Regions from separate parts of the Streptococcus sp. 116-D4 genome, predicted to be linked through region 1. Evidence: predicted binding sites of a transcription regulator. Region 1 holds the regulator's gene; the other holds the start of a gene.
The links. Region 1 encodes NrdR, which represses ribonucleotide reductase genes. Its sites were predicted from a motif close to ACACNATATATNGTGT; they were not measured.

Region 1 (6,725 bases):
GAGGCACTAGCTCAAATAAGGCTTCCTTCTTTTCTTGACTTCGTACCACAATCACAGAGTAAGATTGAAAAATCTTCCAAGACGACGCCATCTGGGCAGCTGTCAAGATCTCATTCAAGTCCTCTTGAGGAATCTCTTGCTCTTTAAATCTGCGCACTGAAGTGTGAGCCTTCATCAGTTTAATAGTTTCTGTCATCGACGGTTTACTCCTTCTAAACGAGTCTCCTCAGCCAAATAACGGATGCGTTCCATGACGCGTCTGGCTTCCCAGGTTTCGTCATTTCCATGTTTCCCTTTAGCGAAATGCTTCTCCAAATCTTCAAAGTTGAAGTTGGAGGTGAAAAAGGTCGGTAAATTTTCCTGCATTCGATATTGAAGAATGACTTGCAGGATTTCATCACGCACCCAAGCTGTTGATTGCTCGGCACCAATATCATCCAAAATCAGGACTTCAGCAAGCTTAATTTCATCCACCAAGGTCTTAACATTGCCATCACCAATGGCATTTTTGACATCGATGACAAAGCTCGGATAGTGGAGGAGCGTTGATGAAACACCACGTTTTTCTGACAAATCATGGGCTAGGGCAGCTACCATGAAACTTTTACCCACACCAAAGTCTCCATACAAGTAAAGACCTTTCAAATTATTGGGGTAATCGTTAACAAATTCTATCATTCTTTTTAGAACAGTTAAACGCTGAACATCATCACGATAAACATCTAAAAAACTAACATTTTTCAGACTAGATGGAAAATTAATTAAGTTGAGACGTTTCTTGATAGCTGCTTCTTTTTCAGCTGCGATTAGTTCAGGAGTTTCTTCATAAGAAACATCCGCATAGCCATGGTTCATGACTAGTATAGGCTTGTAGCCTTTGGCAATATAATCTGTATCTCCTCGGAGGAATTTATCTCTCTCAGTGATGTATTGGTTAAACTTGGAAATACTACGGCTCAACTCGTCCTGTTTGAGGGATTCTTGCTGGATAAAGGCCGCAACATCAGGATCCTTCATGATTTTCTGGACCAAATCTTGATAGTGAAAACGACTTGGTTGACGTTTGAGTACATCTCCGACACTTTCCATCTAATCACCTCCGTTATCTAATTTTGCTAATAATTCTAGGGTTTGGCGTTCCATTTCTTCTAATTCCTCAGCGGATGACGTATTTTTATATTCAGGATTACTCCATTTAGGAACATTGGTTTTTGCTGGGGCAATCTGATTCTGTTTTTGTGTTTTTGCTTTCTGCCCTCGCTCACGGATCCGAAGAACTGCCTCTTCTGCCGAATGAATCTTTTGATAGGCGTAGTCATTGGCTACCTTCATGGCGTATTTTTCATTGATATTGGCCGAATCCACCTTATTAAAGGTCAGGAGCAAGATAACATTGATGACTTCATCCAGCAAGCCCAAGCCAGCCATCTGTTGCAAAAGTTCTCTTTCTGTTTGGGTAATGGTCCCCTTACGTGTTTGCTTGATTTCTGCCAAGAACTGCAAGGCCGTTTTACTTTTGGCTTCCTTGATAATGGTTGCTTCCTTAGGACTAAAGTCAGAGGAAACAGGTTTTTGAGCAATTTTTTCCCGCATGCGTCTGGTTGAAATAACCTGGGAAACAGCTGTTGACTTGGCCAATTGATAGGTTTCAAACCAAGTCCATTTCTTCTCCTCGGCAATGGCAAAGATGTTTAAGACATCGGATTGCTCATCCGCAAAGCGAAGCCCATCTCGAGCCATAAGCTGACGAAAATGGTCCAAGTCAAAATCGTTGGCCACTTTCTTCTTGAGACTATGGTCTTCTTGACTTCCCAGTTCTGCCAAGTCTGGAAAGACTTGATTAAGTGAGACAGGTATTTCTTGACCATCAGCACTTTCAACTCCCAAATCCTCCACAGCTGCATCACCAATTTTTTTCTCCAAGAGTCTACGATAAACAGGATGTTCCAAGAAATCCTGACTTGAAAGAGGAGCATGGAGGGCTAGCTGATAGGTATCCCCATTTTGATAGAGGGTTAAGAGATTAAAAGCAGATAGGATTTTCAGGGATTTTATCAGTCTATCCATCCCAAAGTTGAGATGGTTAAGAATGCTTGAAAAAAGATATTCCTTTCTACCATTATCCCAAAAACTAATCGTATAAAGATAAAGGCTCAGTGCCTCCTGACCGATAATCGGGAGGTAGCACTGTACCAGAGATGAGGTATCTTGCGACACCCGATTATTCTTTAGATAAGAAAAACGGTCAATCGGCTTCATTTATCTTTCCTTTTTCTTTTTAGAGGACTGGGTGATTTGTTGGAGCAAGCTCTCTAACTCACTGACATCCTTAAAACTACGATAGACACTGGCAAAACGTACATAGGTAATCTCATCCAATTCAGCCAATTCCTCCATGACGAGTGAACCAATATCCTCACTTTGAATTTCATTTTCATTTCGACCACGGAGTTTCTGTTCGATACGATTGACTACCATGTTGATTTCATCACTTGACACAGGACGTTTCTGAGCTGAGCGGATAATTCCATTAAAGATTTTATCTCTGGAGAACTGTTCCCGTGTGCCATCTTTTTTAACAACCACTAAGGTTCGTTCTTCTACCCGTTCGTAGGTTGTAAAACGGTGCTGGCATTCATCGCACTCACGTCTTCTACGAATGGTGTTCCCTTCTTCTGCTTGGCGACTATCGATAACACTTGACTTGGTAGCCCCACATTTTGGACAACGCATCCTTTCCCTCCTTATCGTTTTCTTTTCATTATACCATTTTTTAAACGATTCCCAAAACAATTCTTCTTTTTGCTTGACAAGTTTTTTGTTTTGTTGTATTATTTGATCAACACAAAGGTAAATAGAAAGGAGATCGTGATGTCTTGGACATTTGATAACAATAAACCCATTTATTTGCAGATTATGGAGAAAATCAAGCTTCAGATTGTTTCCCACACACTGGAACCCAATCAACAACTTCCAACCGTGAGAGAGCTAGCTAGCGAGGCCGGCGTCAATCCCAACACCATCCAAAGAGCCTTGTCAGACCTTGAACGAGAAGGATTTGTCTACAGCAAGCGAACAACTGGACGGTTTGTAACTGAGGATAGGGAACTGATCGCCCAATCGCGCAAACAATTATCAGAAGAAGAACTGGAACACTTCGTTTCCTCCATGACCCATTTTGGCTATGAAAAAGAAGAACTACCAGGCGTAGTCGGCGATTATATTAAAGGAGTTTAAGCCTATGTCATTACTAGCATTTGAAAATGTATCCAAATCTTATGGAGCAACACCAGCCTTGGAAAATGTTTCTCTTGACATCCCAGCTGGAAAAATTGTTGGTCTCCTTGGACCAAACGGTTCAGGAAAAACAACCTTGATTAAACTAATCAATGGCCTCTTGCAACCAGAGACAGGCCGTATCCTTATCAATGGTATGGAACCAAGCCCAGCAACTAAAGCAATTGTTTCTTATCTACCTGATACGACCTATCTAAACGAACAGATGAAGATCAAGGAAGCTCTCACTTATTTCAAGACCTTCTACCAAGATTTTAATCTGGAACGTGCTCAAAGTCTTCTTCATGACCTTGGTATTGATGAAAATAGCCGTTTCAAAAAACTCTCAAAAGGGAACAAAGAAAAGGTACAACTGATTTTGGTTATGAGTCGCGATGCTCGTCTATATGTGCTTGATGAACCAATCGGGGGGGTAGACCCCGCAGCTCGTGACTATATCTTGAACACCATCATCAACAACTACTCGCCAACTTCGACTGTCTTGATTTCAACCCACTTGATTTCAGACATTGAACCAATCTTGGATGAGATTGTCTTCCTCAAGGATGGAAAAGTCGTCCGTCAAGGAAATGTAGATGATATTCGCTATGAGTCAGGTGAATCCATCGACCAACTCTTCCGTCAGGAATTTAAGGCCTAAGCAAAGGAGATTATTTATGTTTTGGAATTTAGTTCGTTATGAATTTAAAAATGTTAACAAATGGTATTTAGCCCTCTATGGTGCTGTGTTGGCACTTTCTGCCCTTATCGGAATACAGACACAATCCTTTAAAAATCTACCTTACCAAGAAAGTCAATCTGCTATGCTATTTTTTCTAGCTACAGTCTTTGGTGGCTTGATGATTACACTTGGGATTTCAACCTTGATTTTGATTATCCGTCGCTTCAAGGGTAGTATCTATGACCGTCAAGGTTATCTGACTTTGACCTTGCCAGTTTCCGAACACCATATCATCACAGCCAAACTAATCGGTGCCTTTATCTGGTCTGTGATTAGCACTGCTGTCTTACTCCTATGTATCTACATTATGTTATTGTCAACAAATTCTAATGAAGTTCAACTTTCTACTCTTCTATCATTTGTTGGAGAACATTTTACCGGCTTTGGTCTTACTGTCTTATCCTTCCTGCTTAGTACAATCTCAGGAATCCTCTGCATTTACTTGGCCATCTCCATCGGACAGCTTTTCAACGAATACCGTACCGCACTGTCAATTGTAGCCTACATTGGTATCCAAATCGTCATTGGATTTATTGGAGTTTTCTTCAATACCAGTACTAACTTCTATGTCAATTCACTTGCAGGATTTAATGGTGATTTCTATATGGGAGCAGGTATATCCATTGTGGAAGAACTCATTTTCATAGCTATCTTTTACCTCGGAACCTACTATATTTTGAGAAACAAGGTTAATTTGCAATAAAAAATACCCAGCTAAACAGCTGGGTTTTGATTTAACTCAATATCAAACTGGCTACGATAGGGCTGACAAAGACATAGAGAATACCGGTAACACCGATAGCCAAGCCCCCCATGGCTCCTGCTACAGAACCGTATCGGAAGGCTGTGCCTGTTCCGACAGCGTGGCCTGTTCCTCCAAGGGCTAGTCCAACCGCTACTGGGTCATCAATTTTCAACCACTTCAAAAGGGTTGGGCCGATGACACTGGTTAAAATCCCAGTCGCCACTACAACGACCAAGGTCACGGTCGTCAGACCTTGCAATTTTTCTGTGATTCCCACTGCCATAGCGGTTGTCACTGACTTAGGAAAGAGAGAAATGGCTAGGAAAAAGTCCATGCCAAAAATCTTTGCTACAAGGGCCGTGAAAGAGGTATTGACAATTACTGCTAAGAGACTACCAAAGAGAATACTCCGAGCATGGTGCTTCATCAAGTGAAAACTCTTATAAAGCGGAATCCCTAGAGCAACGGTCGATGGGACAATCAAGTTGTTCAGATAAACCCCACCTTGGTAATAATCTTGGTAAGATATCCCCGTCACCTTTAGAAAAATGATAATAAAGATGGCTGACAAAAGCAAGGGCGTTGTCAATGGATGGGGAAAACGTCTGTAAATCAGCATTCCGACTAGATAGGCTAGAATAGACAGGGCAAGCCCAAATAGGGGATTGGAAACAAATTCGCTCATTTGATACCTCTTTCTTCGTAGTCACCTTCATAGCGTTTTTTGATAAATTGAACCACAAGCGCAATCAAGATGATATTAATCACTGCTGCAAAAAAGACAATCAAAACAATGGGCAAAAGATAGGGAGCAATCACATCAAACTTTTCCATAATTCCCACTGCTGGTGGCAAAAAGAGAATGGTCATATTGGCCAGCAAGAAATTCCCCACCATGTTGACATGCCTGGTTCTCAGCCACTTGAATTGTAGGGCGAGAAAGAGAATAATCAAACCGATAATACTGCCGGGGATGGGCAAATGAAAGAAACTGGAAATTCCCTCTCCGATTAGAGAAATCACAAAGAGAATCATTAATTGAACATATAATTTCATCCTAAACTCCACGAAATAGACTTCTTGCATACCAGTTTACTCTTTTTTCAGAAAATTTCAAGGAAATACAAAAGAGTTAATGAAAATTAGAGACGAAATGGGATACAGACAGTTAAAGACTAGTGGAAACAGGAATGATTTAGGGTAAAAGATTTCAGCATCCTTCTTGCCAGCATTCTTGAAAAGTAGTATAATAATTGCATGCGCAATCATCTTGTAATACAGAGACTGTCCATGAATGGACCTTCTTTTATTTACAACTATAAAAAGAAAGGAGATACTATGACCTATTTGGAAAAATGGTTTGACTTCAATCGACGTCAGAAAGAAATTGAAAGTCTCTTGGAAGAGACTATTGCCCAACAGAGCGAGCAAAGTCTGACCTTGAAAGAGTTCTACCTGCTCTACTATCTAGACTTGGCCCAAGAAAAATCTCTACGCCAGATTGACCTGCCAGATAAACTTCATCTGAGCCCGAGCGCTGTTTCTCGGATGGTGGCTCGCTTGGAAGCTAAAAATTGCGGTCTACTTAGTCGTAGGTGTTGTGATCAAGATCGACGCTCTAGCTTTATCTGCCTGACAAGCGATGGGCAAAAGACACTGGCCTCTCTACAAAAAGCTGTCGAAGAAAGCTTGGAAACTGGTTTGGATTTCTGGGTTTAAGATGACTTTAGAAAAAAGTTGCGTGCGCAATCATTTTTCTTGACAATCTCCTTTACAAGGAGTAAAATAAAGTCATCATTAAACAAAGGAGTTTTAAAAATGATTGAAATTACCTATCTAGATGCTAGCAAGAACGAAAGAACTATAACCTTCGATTCTTATGAAGACTTTGATCGTTCACAACAAGCTTGCCTCATCGGCGTCGCAGACTACTACCCTGTCCAAAAATTAACTTATAATGGT
Region 2 (6,725 bases), 470 kb from region 1:
ATGGATTTGTCATTCAGATTATGAGCTGGAAGAATTTAAAAATCTATTTTTAAATTTTATCAATCCTGAAGAATGGGATAATATCTCCTTTGATTCAGATTTTATGCCGTTTCAACAATCATAAAGACTCTAGGAAAATCTCAGTAAAAATCTTCATCAAAAAATGCGTCCTATCAAGATTCTTATTTTCTTGATAGGACGCATTTTATTTTTTATTAATCCTTAGTTTTATGGTTTAGAAAGAATAATTTTTGTTTGTTTTGAAAGTTGGTCGAATATTTCTTTACTCAGTTTAGAGTCTGAAACGATGGTATCAATATCAGAGATATTGTAGAAGGTATAAAAATCAAATTTATTGAACTTACTATTGTCAGCTAGTAAGTATTTTTTATTGGAATTATTGAGGGCGATGCGTTGAGATTCACCTTCCTCTTCACTAAAGGTCGCAATCGCATTGTCCTGAATACCATTACAGCTAACGAAGGCTTTTGAAAATTGTAGATTGGCTAAGTTTTGCAAGGTTAGTGTTCCCACAAAGGCTCCAGTGATAGAGCGATAGTTTCCACCGATTAAAATCAAATCTGTTAGTTTTCGTTCGTTTAAGATGAGAAAGACTGGTAAACTGTTTGTTACAACACGAATATTATCGATTGGAAGTTCACGGGCAAAAGATTCCAAGGTTGTACCTGGGCCGATAAAAATGGTTTCACCTTCATCGATTAAATGGCCTGCAAAACGGCTGATTTCTTGTTTTTCTGCAATCTGTAAGCTTTGTTTTTCAATATTAGAACGTTCATTGTTTAAAATAGAACCTGTGCGAATTTTTTCAGCTCCACCGTGAACCCGAACAAGTAGATCCTTGTCTGCCAACTCTTGCAAGTAGCGTCTAGCCGTCATATCTGATACATCCAAGCGAATCATGATTTCTTTTACAGTAATAGTTCCCTTTGTATTGACCGTTTCTAGAATATGATCTAGTTTCTCCTGTTTTAACATCGTTATCACCTCTGTTTCTATTACTATTTTATCATAAAGTGTTCAATCAATCAATTTAAAAAAACAAAAGAAAACAAAAACAAAAATATCATGGTTGTTTTAAACAAACCATGATATTTGTTATTAGTTCTGGGATAATTGAATTAATTCAAACCGTAGTTATAGTCATCATCCTGCATAGCTTCAACTTCACCAAGTAGATAACCATTACCAACTTGAGAGAAGAAGTCGTGGTTGGAAGTTCCTGTTGAAATACCGTTCATAACGATTGGATTGACATCATCAGCTGAATCTGGGAAGAGTGGATCTTGTCCCAAGTTCATGAGAGCCTTGTTAGCATTGTAGCGAAGGAAGGTTTTGACTTCTTCCGTCCAACCAACACCATCATAGAGGCTTTCTGTGTAGCCTTCTTCATTCTCGTAAAGAGTATAGAGCAGGTCGTACATCCATTCTTTGAGTTTTTCTTGCTCTTCTTCAGGCAATTCATTGAAACCGAGTTGAAATTTATATCCGATGTAGGTTCCGTGAACAGATTCATCACGAATAATCAATTTAATGATTTCCGCAACGTTTGCTAGTTTGTTGTTACCAAGATAGTAGAGTGGCGTGAAGAATCCTGAATAGAAGAGGAAGGTTTCAAGAAAGACGCTGGCAACTTTCTTTTCAAGTGGGCTGCCGTTTAGGTAGATTTCGTTGACAATCTCTGCCTTCTTTTGGAGGTAAGGATTGGTATTGGTCCATTCGAAAATTTCATCAATCTCAGCCTTGGTATTTAAGGTAGAGAAGATTGATGAATAAGATTTAGCGTGGACAGATTCCATAAATTGGATGTTGTTGAAAACAGCTTCCTCATGTGGTGTACGGATGTCTGCGCGAAGGGCTTGAACCCCGGTTTCAGATTGCATAGTGTCGAGAAGGGTTAAACCACCAAAGACTTTTCCAACTAAGTCTTTTTCTACATTTGATAGCTTTCTCCAGTCATCCAAGTCATTTGACAAGGGGATACGAGTGTCGAGCCAGAATTGCTCCGTCAGCTTTTCCCAAGTTGATTTGTCGATGACATCTTCGATGGCATTCCAGTTAATGGCTTTGTAGTAAGTTTCCATTTGAAATCTCTTTCTGTGTTTAGTATTGCGAACTCACAATTATTTCTATTTTATCATAATTCTAGAGGAGTATCGCACAAAAGTCGGAAGCCCGACTTTTGTGTTTTTCCATAGTATAGATGCTTATTCGAGTTTAGTTTAGCAGGGTGAATGAATACTAATCTGAGAAAAATGTAGTTTTCTCAAGCAAAGATTAAATCACACAGCTCTCACATTGGTTAGCACCGACTTCTCCGCCGTCATCTGTAAAGGTACGGACGTAGTAGATAGACTTGATGCCCTTGTTAAAGGCATAGTTACGAAGGATAGACAAGTCACGTGTCGTTTGTTTGTTTTCTTTCTTCCATTCGTAAAGTCCTGTTGGAATATCACTTCGCATGAAGAGTGTGAGTGAAAGTCCTTGGTCCACGTGCTCAGTTGCAGCAGCGTAAACATCAATGACCTTACGCATATCCATGTCGTAAGCAGAAGTGTAGTAAGGGATTGTTTCTGTTGACAAGCCGGCAGCAGGATAGTAAATCTTACCAATTTTCTTTTCTTGACGTTCTTCGATACGTTGCGTAATCGGGTGGATAGAAGCAGAAACGTCGTTGATGTAACTGATCGAACCATTTGGAGCAACAGCTAGACGATTTTGGTGGTAAAGACCATCTGCTTGAACCTTGTCTCGAAGTTCAGCCCAGTCAGCAGCACTTGGGATAAAGACATCTTTGAAAAGTTCTTTAACACGGTCTGATTTTGGAAGAAATTCATCAGTCAAATACTTATCAAAGTAGCTTCCCTTAGCATAGTCTGATTTTTCAAAGTTGTGGAAGGTAATACCACGTTCACGCGCGATATTGTTTGACTCAACCAAGGTCCAGTAGTTCATAAGCATAAAGTAGATGCTTGTAAATTCAACGGACTCAGGTGATCCATATTCGATCAGTTGTTGGGCAAGGTAGCTGTGAAGTCCCATTGCACCAAGACCAAAGGTGTGGGCTTGGCTATTTCCATGGTCGATAGTAGGAACAGCTACGATGTGTGAACTATCTGTAACGAAAGTAAGAGCACGAACCATAGCACGGATAGAGCGACCAAAGTCAGGTGAAGTCATCATGTTAACCACGTTGGTTGAACCAAGGTTACATGAAACGTCCGTTCCCATTTGAAGGAATTCTTGCGCATCGTTGATCAAGCTTGGTTCTTGGACTTGAAGAATCTCAGAACACAAGTTACTCATGATAATCTTACCATCAACAGGGTTTGCACGGTTAGCCGTATCAATGTTGACGACATAAGGATAGCCAGATTCTTGTTGCAATTTAGAAATTTCAGTTTCCAAATCACGCGCCTTGATTTTTGTCTTGCGGATTTTTGGATTTGCGACTAGTTCATCGTATTTTTCAGTGATGTCAATGTAGTTGAATGGCACACCGTACTCAAGCTCTACAGAGTAAGGGCTGAAGAGGTACATTTCTTCATTTTTACGAGCTAATTCGTAGAATTTATCGGGTACCACAACACCAAGTGAAAGGGTCTTAACACGAACTTTTTCATCGGCGTTTTCTTTCTTAGTTGAAAGGAAGGCGATAATATCTGGGTGGAAGACGTTGAGGTAAACAACACCAGCACCTTGACGTTGACCCAATTGGTTTGAGTAAGAGAAACTATCTTCAAAAAGCTTCATAACAGGAACAACACCAGAAGCTGCTCCTTCATAGCCTTTAATAGGAGCTCCAGCTTCACGAAGGTTGCTGAGGGAAATTCCCACACCACCACCGATACGTGAAAGTTGAAGAGCAGAGTTGATAGAACGTCCGATAGAGTTCATATCATCTGTGACCTGAATCAAGAAACAGGATACCAACTCCCCACGGCGAGCACGTCCAGCATTCAAGAAGGAAGGAGTAGCCGGTTGGTAGCGTTGATGGATGATTTCATTGGCAATATCGATTGCAATAGCTTCATTGCCATCAGCGAAATAAAGGGCGTTAAAGAAGACACGGTCTTCCATACTTTCAAGATAATGTTCACCGTCGTTAGTTTTCAAAGCATATTGATTATAAAATTTATAGGCAGCCATGAAAGATTTAAATTGGAAGTTTTGGTCTTTGATAAATTGTGACAATTCTTCCAAAAATTCAGGACGGTATTTCTTGATAAAGGCTGTTTCGATGTAGTTGTGTTCAATGAGGTAGTTGATTTTATCCTTGATTGAATCAAAAACCATAGTGTTTGGAACCACATTTTCTTTAAAGAAGGCATCCAAGGCTTCCTTATCTTTATGAAGCATGATTTGTCCATTAACAGGACGGTTGATTTCGTTATTGAGACGGAAGTAAGTCACGTCCTCAAGATGTTTTAATCCCATAAAATTTTCCTTATCTAATTACAAAAGAAAGGCCTCTAAGGTAGCCCTAGAAGCAGTTTCTTCTGGATGATGTACCAAGATTATGCTAATTGTTTCAGTTTTCCTGGTTGGAAACCTGAAAAGACTTCAGTTGGTGTTTGGATAACAGGAGCTGCGCTGAAACCGAGCTCTTTAACTTGATCGATGTACTCAGGTTGCTCATCAAGATTGATTTCACGATAAGCGACATTATTGCTGTCCAAGAAACGTTTGGTCATTTTACATTGGACACAGTTGTTTTTAGAATAAACGGTTACCATTGTGTAACTCCTCTTTCAAAATAGATTACTTTCTTAGTATATCAGAAAATAAATTTTTGTCAATGATTTGAAACTAAATATAGTGGTCTATTTTTCTAGTCAAGCTCACAAAACACAATATGTAGTGTTTGTTTTGTGAAATAGTGATAATTATCTTACAAGTGCTTTTTTGGAAAACTATATCCTGTGCTTTGTTATCTAGAATAGAAGATTTTCAGCAAGTTATCTGAAAGGAAATCGAATAAATCCCATAAAATGCTTGAAAAAAATCCTAGAAGATGATATAATATCAAATTGTAAGGGTTATCACATATAACTCAAAAAAAGAAAGAACAAAAGGAGAGTCAAACTATGGCTTCTAAAGATTTCCACGTAGTGGCAGAAACAGGTATTCACGCACGTCCAGCAACATTGTTGGTACAAACTGCTAGCAAATTTGCTTCAGATATCACTCTTGAATACAAAGGTAAATCAGTTAACCTTAAATCAATTATGGGTGTTATGAGTCTTGGTGTTGGCCAAGGTGCTGACGTAACTATCTCAGCTGAAGGTGCTGATGCAGATGACGCTATCGCTGCAATCTCAGAAACAATGGAAAAAGAAGGATTGGCATAAGGAAAATGACAGAAATGCTTAAAGGAATCGCAGCATCTGATGGTGTTGCAGTTGCAAAAGCATATCTACTCGTTCAACCGGATTTGTCATTCGAGACTGTTTCAGTCGAAGATACAAACGCAGAAGAGGCTCGTTTGGATGTAGCTCTTGAAGCTTCTCAAAACGAGCTTTCTCTTATCCGTGAGAAAGCTGTAGGTACGCTTGGTGAAGAAGCGGCTCAAGTTTTTGACGCTCATTTGATGGTTCTTGCTGACCCAGAATTGATTGGTCAGATTAAAGAAACAATTCGTGCTAAGAAAGTCAATGCAGAAGCAGGTCTTAAAGAAGTGACTGACATGTTCATCACTATCTTTGAAGGTATGGAAGACAACCCATACATGCAAGAACGTGCAGCGGATATCCGCGACGTGACAAAACGTGTATTGGCAAACCTTCTTGGTAAAAAATTGCCAAACCCAGCTTCTATTAACGAAGAAGTAATTGTGATTGCACATGACTTGACACCATCTGATACAGCTCAATTGGACAAAAACTTTGTAAAAGCTTTTGTAACAAACATCGGTGGACGTACAAGCCACTCAGCTATCATGGCACGTACACTTGAAATTGCAGCTGTATTGGGAACAAATAACATCACTGAAGTGGTGAAAGACGGTGATATCCTTGCCGTTAACGGAATTACTGGTGAAGTGATTATCAACCCAACAGATGAACAAGCGGCAGAATTTAAAGCAGCTGGTGAAGCTTATGCTAAACAAAAAGCTGAATGGGCACTTTTGAAAGATGCTCAAACAGTGACTGCTGACGGTAAACACTTCGAGTTGGCTGCTAACATCGGTACTCCAAAAGACGTTGAAGGTGTTAACAACAACGGTGCAGAAGCTGTTGGACTTTACCGTACAGAGTTCTTGTACATGGATTCTCAAGATTTCCCAACTGAAGACGAGCAGTATGAAGCATACAAGGCTGTTCTTGAGGGAATGAATGGTAAACCAGTGGTTGTTCGTACAATGGATATTGGTGGAGATAAGGAACTTCCTTACTTCGATATGCCACATGAAATGAACCCATTCCTTGGATTCCGTGCCCTTCGTATCTCTATTTCTGAAACTGGAGATGCAATGTTCCGTACACAAATCCGTGCCCTTCTTCGAGCTTCTGTTCATGGTCAATTGCGTATCATGTTCCCAATGGTTGCCCTTTTGAAAGAATTCCGTGCAGCTAAAGCCGTTTATGAAGAAGAAAAAGCAAACCTTCTTGCAGAAGGTGTTGCAGTTGCGGATGACATCCAAGTTGGTATCATGATTGAAATCCCGGCAGCAGCAATGCTTGCAGACCAATTTGCAAAAGAAGTAG

Region 2: nrdH (glutaredoxin-like protein NrdH) is a predicted target of NrdR. The motif match lies at 4,867-4,882, and genes of this name have one in related genera.

Annotation. Positions count from the first base shown of each region.
Region 1 covers NZ_AP021887.1:472,720-479,444, reverse strand. The annotation lists gene UKS_RS02570 (NADPH-dependent oxidoreductase) at 1-196, opposite strand, end outside; gene dnaI (primosomal protein DnaI) at 193-1,089, opposite strand; gene UKS_RS02560 (DnaD domain protein) at 1,090-2,259, opposite strand; gene nrdR (transcriptional regulator NrdR) at 2,260-2,733, opposite strand; gene UKS_RS02550 (GntR family transcriptional regulator) at 2,872-3,237, shown strand; gene UKS_RS02545 (ABC transporter ATP-binding protein) at 3,242-3,937, shown strand; partial or broken gene UKS_RS02540 (hypothetical protein) at 3,954-4,551, shown strand; gene UKS_RS02535 (LrgB family protein) at 4,753-5,448, opposite strand; gene UKS_RS02530 (CidA/LrgA family protein) at 5,445-5,819, opposite strand; gene UKS_RS02525 (MarR family winged helix-turn-helix transcriptional regulator) at 6,102-6,482, shown strand; gene UKS_RS02520 (DUF4649 family protein) at 6,582-6,725, shown strand, end outside.
Region 2 covers NZ_AP021887.1:944,594-951,318, forward strand. The annotation lists gene UKS_RS04800 (DUF3884 family protein) at 1-124, shown strand, start outside; gene UKS_RS04805 (DeoR/GlpR family DNA-binding transcription regulator) at 229-996, opposite strand; gene nrdF (class 1b ribonucleoside-diphosphate reductase subunit beta) at 1,140-2,102, opposite strand; gene nrdE (class 1b ribonucleoside-diphosphate reductase subunit alpha) at 2,296-4,455, opposite strand; gene nrdH (glutaredoxin-like protein NrdH) at 4,536-4,754, opposite strand; gene UKS_RS04825 (phosphocarrier protein HPr) at 5,106-5,369, shown strand; gene ptsP (phosphoenolpyruvate--protein phosphotransferase) at 5,375-6,725, shown strand, end outside.